Regions from separate parts of the Pseudovibrio sp. W64 genome, predicted to be linked through region 3. Evidence: riboswitches for the same ligand, from Rfam matches in the RefSeq annotation. Region 3 holds a riboswitch; each other region holds the start of a gene.
The links. Region 3 has a riboswitch for cobalamin ahead of cobU (bifunctional adenosylcobinamide kinase/adenosylcobinamide-phosphate guanylyltransferase). Riboswitches for the same ligand answer to the same signal wherever they lie in the genome.

Region 1: linked by a shared signal. The riboswitch ahead of PsW64_RS20660 (TonB-dependent receptor plug domain-containing protein) and the one ahead of cobU (bifunctional adenosylcobinamide kinase/adenosylcobinamide-phosphate guanylyltransferase) in region 3 are both predicted to bind cobalamin.
Region 2: linked by a shared signal. The riboswitch ahead of PsW64_RS03080 (ABC transporter ATP-binding protein) and the one ahead of cobU (bifunctional adenosylcobinamide kinase/adenosylcobinamide-phosphate guanylyltransferase) in region 3 are both predicted to bind cobalamin.

Annotation. Positions count from the first base shown of each region.
Region 1 is NZ_LMCI01000038.1:888,812-893,150, forward strand. It holds gene PsW64_RS20650 (formate--tetrahydrofolate ligase) at 1-691, opposite strand, end outside; gene PsW64_RS20655 (DMT family transporter) at 1,023-1,916, shown strand; cobalamin riboswitch at 2,092-2,304, shown strand; gene PsW64_RS20660 (TonB-dependent receptor plug domain-containing protein) at 2,481-4,334, shown strand.
Region 2 is NZ_LMCI01000005.1:63,381-67,719, reverse strand. It holds gene PsW64_RS03090 (RNA ligase family protein) at 1-392, shown strand, start outside; cobalamin riboswitch at 1,200-1,409, shown strand; gene PsW64_RS03080 (ABC transporter ATP-binding protein) at 1,754-2,536, shown strand; gene PsW64_RS03075 (ABC transporter substrate-binding protein) at 2,549-3,487, shown strand; gene PsW64_RS03070 (FecCD family ABC transporter permease) at 3,490-4,339, shown strand, end outside.
Region 3 is NZ_LMCI01000043.1:186,901-191,239, forward strand. It holds gene cobN (cobaltochelatase subunit CobN) at 1-567, opposite strand, end outside; gene cobW (cobalamin biosynthesis protein CobW) at 567-1,670, opposite strand; gene cobU (bifunctional adenosylcobinamide kinase/adenosylcobinamide-phosphate guanylyltransferase) at 1,667-2,227, opposite strand; cobalamin riboswitch at 2,364-2,572, opposite strand; tRNA gene PsW64_RS24930 (tRNA-Asn) at 2,833-2,907, shown strand; tRNA gene PsW64_RS24935 (tRNA-Asn) at 2,947-3,021, shown strand; tRNA gene PsW64_RS24940 (tRNA-Asn) at 3,061-3,135, shown strand; gene PsW64_RS24945 (hypothetical protein) at 3,849-4,339, shown strand, end outside.

The DNA.
Region 1 (4,339 bases), on a different contig from region 3:
GTGTCTTATCTTTGCGATACCCAATCAACAGGCGGCCTAAACGCTCCTGAAGATCCTGCAGGCTTTCAGCAAGGCAAAGCACGGCCATCACTTCAGAAGCCACGGTGATGTCATAGCCAGACTCGCTCGGGAACCCGTTGCTGACGCCGCCAAGCCCAGTGGTAATGGAGCGCAATGAGCGGTCATTGATATCGACCACCCGGCGCCAGACAATCCGGCGCTGGTCAATATTCTCTGCATTGCCCCAATAGATTTGGTTGTCGATCATCGCAGAAAGCAGGTTATGCGCAGCAGTGATTGCATGCAGATCACCTGTAAAATGGAGATTGATATCCTCCATAGGCACCACCTGCGCGTAACCGCCACCCGCAGCTCCACCCTTCATGCCAAAGCATGGGCCTAACGAGGGTTCACGCAAGCAGATGGTTGTTTTCAGCCCGATGCGATTGAGCGCGTCGCCCAGGCCCACAGTTGTCGTAGTCTTGCCTTCTCCCGCTGGGGTTGGGGAAACAGCTGTCACAAGTATGAGTTTGCCATACGGATTGCTGCTCAGCTCTGGCATCTCATCCAGATTAACCTTGGCTTTAAACCGGCCATAAGGTTCAAGAGCGTCCTCCGGGATCTTCAGATTTTGAGCGATGCGCGCAATGGGTTTCATGTCTGCTGCGCGGGCAATTTCAATATCTTTCATGGAAAATCTCCAGATTAGAACGTGTAATCAAATGAGCCGGAGAGAGCGTCAAAAACGCAAATCAGGCAGGAACAGCAATGTAATCTCTACGTAGAATCTCTACCGAATGCACCTGCAAAGTTCAAGATTGAGGTAGGGCACTTGAAACTAACTTAGTTAACGGTGCTCATCTGTGTTTTGCTGAGATGTGAAATATTATTGCCTGAATAGCTGTTGGTCTGTTCTAAAATTCACCAGACTGCGCTTGCGCGGCAAATCCAAGAGCAGTAGAGCTGGTTGGCTTTTATAAACAAACTGCGCCGTGCCGTAGTTTCGTCGGTTAGGTCACCCCATGTTTTTATTTGAAGTTGCCGCGCTCGGTGCCGCTGCCACCTGGGCTATTGGTGGTCTCATTTCAGCAAAACCTGCAGCTCACCTTGGAGCCATTGGCTTCAACTGTGTGCGTATGTGGTTTGTTGTGGTGTTTCTGGGTATCTATGTCATTGCAACAGGCACATGGAACACGGTTGATTCAAGCCACGCCTCTCATATCTTTCTCTCGGGCTTTGTAGGCATCTTCATGGGGGACACTTTGTTGTTCCTCACGCTCAACCGTATGGGGCCGCGCCGCACAGCCATCCTGTTTTCCATGAACGCACCCATGTCAGCGCTTCTTGGTTGGCTGTTTCTGTCAGAGGAACTGTCATTTCAGGCACTTGTTGGTATCTCATTCGTTCTGGTCGGCGTTATCCTCGCCATTGCGTTTGGAAAGCGCAAAGACCAGCTTCATAAATGGGAGGCGATTAGAGGTCCTGTTGCCATTGGTGTCCTCTTTGGCACGTTGGCCGCACTTTCCCAATCAGTCGGGTCAATCATCATTCGTCCCGTTATGGAAAGTGGAGCAGATCCCGTCGCCATCTCGCTTATGCGCTGCACCATTGCAGCCTTTGGTTTGCTGGTGCTCTTTTACCTGCCGGGCCGTCCTTTCAGATTGGCGAACCCAATCAACAAAGAGATTGTCGCACTGGCCTCCTTGTCCGGCATGCTTGGCATGGGTATCGGCATGACGTTGATCCTCTATGCGCTGAGTGGCGGAGAGGTGGGCATCGTTTCTACCCTGTCTGCAACCACCCCAGCGATGATGCTGCCTGTCCTGTGGTGGCAAACCAAAGAGTTTCCTGCCATTGGGGCATGGATTGGTGCACTCCTCGTCATTCTCGGCTGTGCTTTGATTTTCATGAGTTAAACAGACGATATGCAACCATGCTGCCTAAGTACCACAAGCAGGTGCGACCTCAAGTGGCCGCACCGCAAGATCTGGTAGTGTGGCCGCATCAGCAATTTCTGTGAGTTTTGCAGGCAATTGGTCGAATTTTATCAAGTTCGCTATTCAGCCAGTTGACGAAAGCCCCTGAAATCTGATCAATAGCCGGGCATTTGGTATTTTTGTCGATTAGATAAAAATGAAAAGGGAACACGGTCCGATTGGAAAAGCCGTGGCTGCCCCCGCAACTGTAAGCGTAGAGTTGTTGCTCACACATGCCACTGACGCAGCTGTTTAAAGCAGTGTTGGGAAGGCGGAGCAACAGTAAGGACGCGCAAGCCAGGAGACCTGCCAGATGCAGTCACTCACCCACGGCACGGGGCGTGCTAAGGGGCGGTATTCCGTTCAGGTGACATTCACAGTGCGTCTGAGCGGTAATGAATCTGACTTTATTTCAAAAGGTTAGAACCAAGTTTCTTCAAAGACGCACAATGCAATCAACAGCATGGCATCCGTCATGGATGCTGTGAATGATGGACCAAACTCGTGCGTAACACATCTTGGATCGCAGCTAACCTCAAATCTGGTGTAGCTCTCTTAACTCTCTTAACTCTCTTAACTCTCTTCAGCTCAACACTTATCTCATCCGCAAACGAGACCGAGCTCGACGAAATCATCGTCATCGCCAACAGAACGGAAACCGAAGCCGGCAAAGTCGGCTCCACAACACATGTTGTGACCGAAGAAGACCTGAAAAACGACGGCGCTACATTTGTCTCTGAATACCTGACAAAACTCCCGGGAATTTCATTTTCGCAAAATGGTGGTGCGGGTAAGCAAAGCTCGCTGCGTATGCGCGGAATGAGCAATTATTACACCAAAGTTCTGGTAGATGGAATTGATATTTCCGATCCCAGCTCGCCACAGGTTGAAGCACGTTTGGAGCATATGTTGCTCAATGATGTGGAGCGTATTGAAATCCTCAAAGGATCTCAAAGCGCTCTCTACGGGGGGCAAGCCGTTGCTGGTGTAATTAACATCATCACGAAACGTGCTGAAGCTGGTACCGTAAACCATACTGCAACAATTGAAGGCGGTAGCTACGGCACCGTAAACGCTTCTTATGGGTTGAAAGCTGCCTCTGATCGGGCAGATATCGCTATTAATACGCAGCGTTTCCATACTGACGGATTTAGTGCTGTTTCCCCCAAGGGCCGCCCATCAGATGAAGATGGATATGAGAATAAGACATTTTCTGCAAAAGGCTCTGTTGATGTTACCGAAGAGCTAAACCTCTATTTTGCTGCGCGTGGCCTGCACGGCACAACCGAGTATGATGGGAGCACCTCACCAGCTGCAAACAACAAGGTTAAAGCCGAGCAATACTTTGGAAAAATTGGCGCGAATTACATCTGGCTTGATGAACGTATGACGACTGACGCGTCTATCCAGTTCTCTGATCTTACAAGAGAATATAGCAGCGGCTATACGGCAAAAGGTAACCGCGTTAAGTTCGAGCTGTTGAATGATCTTGATGTTAGCGACAGTTTCCGACTCAACTTTGGAGGAGATTGGAGCCGCGAAAAGGTGAAAGGTCAGACCAAGGACATCGAAGTCATTGGTGGCTTTCTACAAGCCCAATGGAATCCAACGGATCCACTGAATGTTAGTGGTGCTATCAGATTGGATCATCACAACGCCTATGGGTACTACCTGACCGGGCGAGGAACGATTTCTTATCAGGTTCTTGACGGTACTCGACTCCGTTCCAGTCTTGGAAACGGCTTCCGTGCTCCTTCATCCTACGAACTCTATGATAGCTATTCCGGCAATCCAAATTTTGAGCCAGAAACCAGTGTGAGTTATGATATCGGGGTGGATCAAAACCTGTTCAATGACAAACTCAAACTATCTGCTAGTTACTTTCATATCCTCACAGAGGATTTGATCATTAATGATCCTGTGACTTACAAGTATGAGCAAATCGACGGTCTGTCACGCAGCCAAGGGGCCGAACTTTCTGCAAACTGGGCTGCTCTGGATAATCTAAGCTTTAATGGCGCTTACACATACACTTGGGCGGTAGGGCCGGACAAAAAACGTTTACGCCGTGTGCCTCTGCACGACATAAACCTTGGTTTTACTTACAAACCATGGGAGCCTCTCGCGCTCAGTGTAAACGCTAATTATGTTTATGGTCTCAATGATCTGAACGATAGTAAAGAGCCAATTAAGCTCGACGACTTCGTTCTAGTCAACGCAAAAGCTGCCTACCAGTACACCGATAATCTGACGTTCCATGTCCGCGGTGAAAACTTGCTGGATCAGGATTATGAGCGGATCAAAGACTATCAGACACCGGGTCTTTCCGTTTACGCTGGTCTTACTGCCAGTTTCTGATTAAG
Region 2 (4,339 bases), on a different contig from region 3:
GTCTTGCTGAGGATGAGCGGATCATCGGTGAGTATCTGTTTGCCCGTCATTCCGTCGCTTATGACAGGTTGCCCACTTACTTTCTAGGTTTTGCATGGATTGTTGGCGGCATCACACAGAGTTGGGATGCGACGCTGGACCGTTTCTCAGAGCTGGGCATTGCTCCTGTTCCGGTGTTGCACAGGGGCGTTTTCACTCAAGCAAGCGTTGATGGAGTGCTGAACGGGCTCAACCTGAGCAAACAGGAGGGCTTTGTCGTGCGAACCACTGAGGCTTTCCAAGAGGCTGACATGGCAACACATATGGCCAAGTATGTGCGCGCAGATCACGTACAGAGTGACACCCACTGGATGCATGGTGAGATTACCAAGAACGGGTTGCGAAGGAGCTAGGAGCACCTGAGCATTTGGCTCTGGATCTCGGATCTGCGCTGCGCTTGTCCGGGAAGACGGTGGGGTGTGCTGTTATTGCAGGTTTTCTTTGATAATCCGGGCAAATTTTTGAGCGATTTTTTTGTTTGGGGGCTTCCTATAGTACGCACCTTGTCCTTTTACCGTAACCTCCAACTCGTTGTTACTGAGTCTTCGAAATCTCGCTGATTGGCCTATCCCATTATTATTGTACTCTGGGAAACTTCCGATGATTATAGTTGCATCATCAGCATTTACTTGTGGCTGACTTGGATGACGAAAGCCTCCCCAAATACAGCCATTCGGCGGCCTTTCATCAACTGAGTGACGGACTTTGCTATGGTATGCGGGGCTTGACATTGTGCAGGGGGCTATACCGTGATTTCTAAAGATAGCAAGCAACTTGCGAGAAAGCTCCTGGTTCGTCATTGATGAATCGATTTTCACAATCTCCGTATGTCCAGGTGTCGGCAGGAGAGGTCCAATCAATAAACATCCCGAAACTGCAAAACAGACAGCGAAGACACTCAAGATTATCGAAGTCTTTTTAATGACTGTTTTCATCTCTTTTCACTTATTGCTATCCGGATGGTCAAAGTTGGTGAATTCAAGCAATCTCTGTTTGGTCATTGCCAAGAGCCTAGCAAGGCGTTGTCACAAGTGAAACTCATGGAAAACTTGGGATGGTTTTGCGAAAGTATTTGAGTGTTTCAAGTGAGTTGCTGGCAATTGCTATCAACAGCACCTCAGGTCTATTCTCGAAAGCGCTTGCAATTGAGGTCTGCAAAATTCAGTATGCGGGCCTATGGTTTCTGAGGTGCGAAAGGCCTCGGGATTAAAAGGGAACACGGTGAAGTGTAGCCAACAGGCGCTAATTCCGTGACTGCCCCCGCAACTGTAAGCGGCGAGCGACGCCAAGCATGCCACTGGAGAGATCCGGGAAGGCTGGCTGAGCACAGACCCGCGAGTCAGGAGACCTGCCATTATGTTTCACTTCAACCCGGGCGGGGCGTCCCGGAGGAGGCCATAATGGTTGCATTGGCGCAAGCCTCTCACATATCCGGTTTCTGTTTGCCCCTGCCGTTGCGCGGAGGGCGTTATGTTACCTGTTTCCTCAAGACTTAAACTTTATCCCGGATCGTTTTGCGAACCGCTGATGGTCGACGCGCGTGTGTGCTTGACTTTTGCCTCAGGATTCGACAATCAATGTAACGTTATAACGTTACATTGATGATGTGTAGCGTTTCACTCGGGTGGGTTGGTACGATGCTTGATCTTGTTTCTCATCATTTGGGCACCGTTGGCTGCCCGATTGGGGCTGAGCTGCGCACGGGTGCTTTGGCATGAGCGCGGTTTTTGTTTCTGTGTGCGATGTTTCGTGGGCGCCTGATCGGAAGAGTTCGTTGGTGTTGCAGCCGTTGAGTTTTGAGTTGGCTGCGGGGCAAGTGCTTGGCGTGGTTGGCGCGAACGGGGCTGGCAAGTCTACGTTGTTGCGGCTGCTCTATCGGTTCAACAAGCCGATGAGCGGGCAGATTTGCGTTGGCGGTGATGACATCTGGTCCCTCTCCGCCAAGATCACGGCACAGCGGGTGGCAGCGGTATTGCAAGAGCAGCCGACGGATTTTGCGCTGAGGGTGCGTGAGATTGTGGAGCTGGGACGCACGCCGTATCGCAGTGGGTTAGCAGCTTCCGGAGAACGAGACCGGCAGGTGGTGGACCGTGCGATCCGCGCTTTGCAGCTGGATGCCTTGGCCGGACGGTTGTTTGGCACGCTTTCTGGCGGAGAGCGGCAGCGGGTTATGGTGGCGCGGGCGTTGGCGCAGGAGCCAGAGCTGCTCATTTTGGATGAGCCGACCAACCATCTCGACATTCGCCATCAGCTAGAAATTCTGAAGCTCATTGAAGAGCTGGATCTGACGATCATCACCAGCCTGCATGACCTGAACATGGCAGCTGAGGTGTGTGACCAGATCCTGTTGCTGGACCACGGGCAAATGCTTGGATTTGGGGTGCCGGAGCAGATCCTCTCTCCCGCTTTGGTTTCCAAGGCTTTTCAGGTGCGCACAACGCGCGAACAGCTGGTGGACCGACAACACTCTCTTCTGACATTTGATCTGCATTCTTAAGGGTACTTTTTCATGAAAAAACTTGGTTTGGCGCTGGCTGCGGCGCTGCTTTCCTCTTCCGCTGCGCTGGCAGAGGTTTCCGTCAAGAGCTGTAACCGCACTGTCGAATTTGATGGCGTGCCGCAGCGGGCGGTATCGCATGACTCCAACCTCACAGAAATGATGCTGGCACTGGAGTTGCAGGACAACATGGTGGGCTACACCGGTATTTCTGGGTGGAAGACGCTGGATGAAGAGCTCACGGATCAAGTGGCTGTGCTGCCGGAGCTTGCCCCAAAGTATCCGAACAAAGAAATCCTAATTGGTGCTGACGCGGATTTCTTTTTTGCAGGTTGGAATTATGGTATGAGGGTTGGTGGCGAGCTCACACCGGAGACGCTGGAGCCGTTCGGTATCAAGGTGTACGAGCTGACCGAGAGCTGCATCCATATTGGCGAGAAGCCAAAGGTTTCCATGGATGACATGTACAATGATCTTTTGAACCTTGGCCGCATCTTTGATGTTGAAGAGCGGGCGGAAGCGTTGGTGCAGGCTTATCGCGAAGACCTTGCGCAGTTCAAAGCTGGCTTGAAGGCTGCTGACACACCTCTGCGTGTGTTTGTTTATGACGGAGGTGAAGATTCTCCGTTCACTGCTGGTCGTTATGGGATGCCAACCGCGCTGATTGAGGCTGCTGGCGGCACCAACGTGACGGATACATTGGATAAGAGCTGGGTGCGCGTGAACTGGGAGGCTGTGGTTGAGACCAACCCGGAAGTGATCGTGATTATCAACTACGGCGAAGTGACTGCTGCGCAGAAGCGTGAGTTCATGCTCAACAACCCCGCCTTTGCGGATATGGATGCGGTGAAGAATGACCGGTTCGTGACGCTGGAATATGCTGAAGCAACTCCGGGACCACGGAACATCAAGGCGATCAAGAAACTCGCAACCGCATTCTGGGGTAACTAACAATGAGCGAAGGAACCGGCGTTGTTGTAGCCCCCAAAGAGGGCTCTTCTCATCATTTGCTGCAGATTTGCTGCGTGGGATTGGCTGCGCTGGTTCTTTCTGTCTGCCTTGCGGTCTCCGTTGGGGCGGTTTCCATTTCCATGGAGACTGTATGGGGTGTTCTTGCCAACAAACTGGTGCCGGGCACGGTTGAGCCGAGCTGGTCGCTGGGGCGGGAGAGCATTCTCTGGGAGATCCGCCTGCCCCGTGCGCTGCTGGCGATCATGGTGGGGGCCGGGCTTTCCATCGTGGGAGCTTGCCTTCAATCCGTCACCCGCAACCCGCTAGCTGACCCGCATTTGATCGGCATTTCAGCTGGTGGCGCGTTTGGGGCGGTGTTGGCTCTGCTGCATACGGGGCTGTTTTTGGGGATGCTCACCGTACCTTTGCTGGCGTTTCTGGGTGCTCTTGGGGCAACGCTGCTGGTGATTGGGGTGGCGAAGTTTACAAGCGCTACCAGTGCCGACCGTCTGGTGCTGACGGGTGTAGCTGTGAGCTTTGTGCTGATGGCAGGCGCCAATATCCTCATCTTTTTGGCAGACCCACGGGCGACGCATACTGTGGTTTACTGGATGCTGGGCGGATTGGGGCTGGCGCAGTGGGCACATCTCGCCTACCCGTTGGTGGTGCTTGCTTTGTGCGGGCTCTGGCTGTGGTTTCGCGCAGGGCATTTCAACGCGATGACAATTGGCGATGAGACGGCGACAACACTTGGCATATCCGTTGGTGCCTTCCGGCTGGAAACCTTTGTGATTGGTGCGCTGATTACGGGTGTTATGGTCGCGTTTTCCGGCATGATCGGGTTTGTGGGGC
Region 3 (4,339 bases):
ATCATCTAAGGAAGGAAGCGAATGCCCTTGCAGCACCAGCCCGGCCCGCGGCAACGCCATTGGCTCCGATGGTGTCTCAACAGGCAACTCAGTAATCTGCGCGGCATAAAGCAAAGCGTTAGAAAGGTTCTCCGCCCCGCCCTCAATCAGATAGCGCCACAACATCTGCGCAACTGACAAAGGCACGGTGGAGCGCATCGCCAGCTCTTCGTCCCACTTGTCATCACCGGGCAGCAGAACCAGCTTCACCCCGTCAGCGCGGGCAGCTGCTTCCAGCCGCTCAACGCCGTAACGCCAGTATTCAACACCGCCCAAAAGGCGCACCACAACAAGCTTGGAAGCCTGAATGGTCTGCTCAACATAAAGATCAACAGAGTACGGATGCGACAGCGCCAGAAAACTGGCAAGACGAAGAGAATAGCCCTCATGCTGGGCATGCGCCACCGCAAGCCCGGCAAGCTCTGTGTCTGCTGCACTTAAAAACACAACATCCGCAGGCGCCTGCTCAAGGTCGACGGCCTCTTCACCATCATCCAATCGGCGTGATTGCCCGACAAGTACGTGCATCAGGCCTGAACCAACTCAAATTCACTCAGCGCAGCCTGCACACTGTGCTTGTCCAGCCCCGCAAGGCCGATCACAACAAGTTTGGAGTGGCTTTCACTGCCAGCCGCAAACCACATTTCCACACGCGGCCCAACCGCCTGCACCAGCACCGGCGCGGTCTTGCCCTCAACCACCACACTGCCCTTAATGCGCAACACACCAGAAACCTTCATGGCCGCTTCCACCTGTGCCTTCACCTCATCAATTGAAGCAAATCGGCGGGTTGGTAGTACAAAACTCTCAAAATCATCATGAGAATGATCGTGATGATGATGGTGGTCGTGGTCGTGGTCGTGGTCGTGGTCGTGAGCATGCTGCGCTTCATGGTGAGAAAGACGCAAGTCCATATCATCTTCGGCCCCGGCATCACGCCCAAGCAGGACATCCAGCGCCAGCTCGCCATGAGAGGCAGAAACAATCTCAACCCCATCACGCACCCGGCCACGGATCGTCTGCTTCACCGCCGCCAGCTCTGCTTCAGTCAAAAGGTCCGCTTTGGAAAGCACAACAAGGTCAGCACAGGTCAGCTGATCAGCAAACAACTCTTCCACCGGGCTTTCATGGTCCAGCGCATCATCCGCCGCCCGCTGCGCAGCAACAGCCTCTTCATCGCAGGCCACTTTGCCAGCAGCAACAGCCGGTGCGTCCACCACGGTCACCACACTGTCAACGGTCACGCGCGGCTTGACAGAAGGCCAGTTGAACGCCCGCACCAACGGCTGTGGCAGGGCAAGGCCAGAGGTTTCAATCACAATCACATCCGGCACCTGCTCGCGCTCCAGCAACATTTCCATGGTCGGCAGAAAATCATCAGCTACCGTGCAGCAAATGCAGCCATTGGCCAGCTCCACCACTTCATCAGCAGAACAGTCCGGATCGGCACAGCCATTCACCAGTGAGCCATCAAAGCCCATCTCGCCGAATTCATTGACGATCAGCGCAATGCGTTTGTTCTGTGCCTTCATCAGCAGGTTACGCACCAGCGTTGTTTTTCCGGCACCCAGAAAACCAGTGATAATGACAGCAGGGATTTTTTTAGAAGGTGCAGCAAAAGAAACAGTCATAGGGAAATCTCCGGAAAAACAGCAGGCTTCAGCTGCAAAGGCTGCCCAGCAGCCACAAACATCACAAAATGGCAGAGGTCGGCGATACGCTGGTTCAGGCGGCCAGCTTCATCTCGAAAGGCGCGGGCCATGGCGTTTTCAGGCACAATGCCCATGCCCACTTCATTGCCAACAAACACAACAGGGCACGGCAAAGAGCTAAGAACCGCCTCAAGTCGCTCAAGCTCCACGGTCCAGTCCCGCGACCCGTGCATAAGGTTGGAAAGCCAAAGCGTCAGACAATCAACGAGGATCGCACGATCGCTGCTGGCATGCGTTTCCAGCACGCGCACAAGCTCCAGCGGCTCCTCAACAGTGTCCCAAAGGTCGCCCCGCTGCATCTTATGATGCGCGATACGCTCCTCCATTTCACCGTCAAAGGCCTGGCCTGTCGCGATATAAGTCGGGCGTCGCCCGCTGCTTATAACCAGCTTTTCCGCATATGCGCTTTTCCCGGAACGAGCTCCACCCGTAACCAGGCAATGGCGAACACCAAGGTCGCCTCTCTGTTCAGCCATCTGGGTTAGCTGGTCAGCAAGCGCAAAGAAGCCGGGGCTTCAGTCAAAGAATATGAAAGTACAGCAACTGTCTCGCACGGAGACAGGAAAATATGCGTCATGAGCACCTCTCGCCGTCCACCCGACAGCAGTCCTATGTCAAATCATATCTCCAGCCGGTCTCCTGGCTTGCGGCTCAACCGACCATAGCCCCTTCCCAGCCCTTAAAAGGCCAGTGGGATTTTCGCTAAGGTCTCACCGCTCACAGTTGCGGGGGCAGCTGCGGCTTGTCTCCATAATAAATGGAACCGCATTCCCGTTTAATCTCGTCATTCCAAAGCCTGAGCCGGAACAAAAAGAAACTGGAGTTCTGGCCTTAAGTGTGGGGCGCAATCAGCTCTCCTGTCAATTGTCTTTGTGAGGATTCCAACATCACCGGAAAATCAAACCCGCAAAATCCGCGGTTTTTGGAGATTTCTGGCTAACCCCCTTGGATATCTCAATAAAAAAATAGAGAAACTGTCCACAAATCGAAAAATACGCAAAAAACGACTTGGCAAACACAACATGCCTCTGTAAAAGCCTCCTCACGCAAACGGCGAGGCAAACTCGCAAGGGTGTCATGATCCCCGGTAGCTCAGTGGTAGAGCAAGCGGCTGTTAACCGCTTGGTCGCTGGTTCGAATCCGGCCCGGGGAGCCATCCTTTTTCGTTTGCAGCCATACGGCAAGATCATCGTGATCCCCGGTAGCTCAGTGGTAGAGCAAGCGGCTGTTAACCGCTTGGTCGCTGGTTCGAATCCGGCCCGGGGAGCCACTTCTTTTATCGATCAAAGCCAATGGCAACATAGTATGATCCCCGGTAGCTCAGTGGTAGAGCAAGCGGCTGTTAACCGCTTGGTCGCTGGTTCGAATCCGGCCCGGGGAGCCATACTTTTCTCTTTACCCTCCCCTTCTTCTTAAAACAGCTCTTCTCTTCACAAAACACGTGCGTGCGCGTCTATCCAGAAAACAAGAAAAATGATGGGTAGAAAACCATGTTCACGCGAAGCGAAGGCGCAGCACTATCAAGTGCCGCTGGCCGAAGACATAAAGTCCATTTGGGTAGAACTCTCTTCCGCACAAAAGCGGAGGCGTTCCATTTTGCGTTAAAACTCACCCTGATCCTGCACATGGCCACCCACTGATCCAGCACTGGCTCCTTCAATTTTCAGGGAGTTCATAAGTCTGGAGAGCTGTGCATATCAGCAACGAGCCCAAATGCCGCCCGACAGCCCTTGGCACCCACAAAAAATTGGCCGAAATGAAGCGCTGTTCTTTCAAAAGCTTAGTTCATGCGGAAAAATACTAGATTTTTTTGCCATATGTACAAACTGCGATCTACATCACAGTTCTATCCAAATCCTATAGCAAATCAACACAATGAAAATTTTACATAATAGCATTTAAATAACCTGAAAGTATAAATACGCGAAACATAATTTATATACAATTATTATGGCATAGATACTCTAAGTAAATGCGTATACCTCTAATATATCTAGTGCATATTATCATAATCACTACTAAGTGATAACTAGTGAAGTGCACATAATAAGGCGCCCCCTCTGGGAAAGTTGCTGCGTAAAAGTCAGGGAGCCATAAATGAGTAGTCTGTTGCCATCCTGCGGTCTGCCGCAAACCTTCAAGTTACATCTCACAAGATCAGTGTTTCTTGCCGCCTGCATCGCTGCGCCACTCGCTTTGGCTGCGCCTTCGCACGCAGAAACGCCACCTGCCTCCTCGCCTGCCACAACATCCGGCCCTCAGCTCATCGAAAAATCCGATAATGGCAACACCTACGCCATGCCAGAGGACTATCTGGCCGTCACCGTTGCTCCGCCCTCCAAAACACCCTACGCCGATCCATTAGAGAGCGACCTGTCCATCTGGGTTGGTGAGGTGGAAATTGAGGGCCGCAAGACCCTGTGGGTCGAGCTGATCGATACCCACGGTGAGGTCATCTACAATTCCGAGGTCCAGCAAAACGAGACGCATCTGCTGCCAGATGGCAGAGCCATTGCCGTCACCGTGATGCAGCCTGCCACTCACAACAAAGCACTACAGTCTGCCAGCCTGAAGAAAGACCAGTCCCG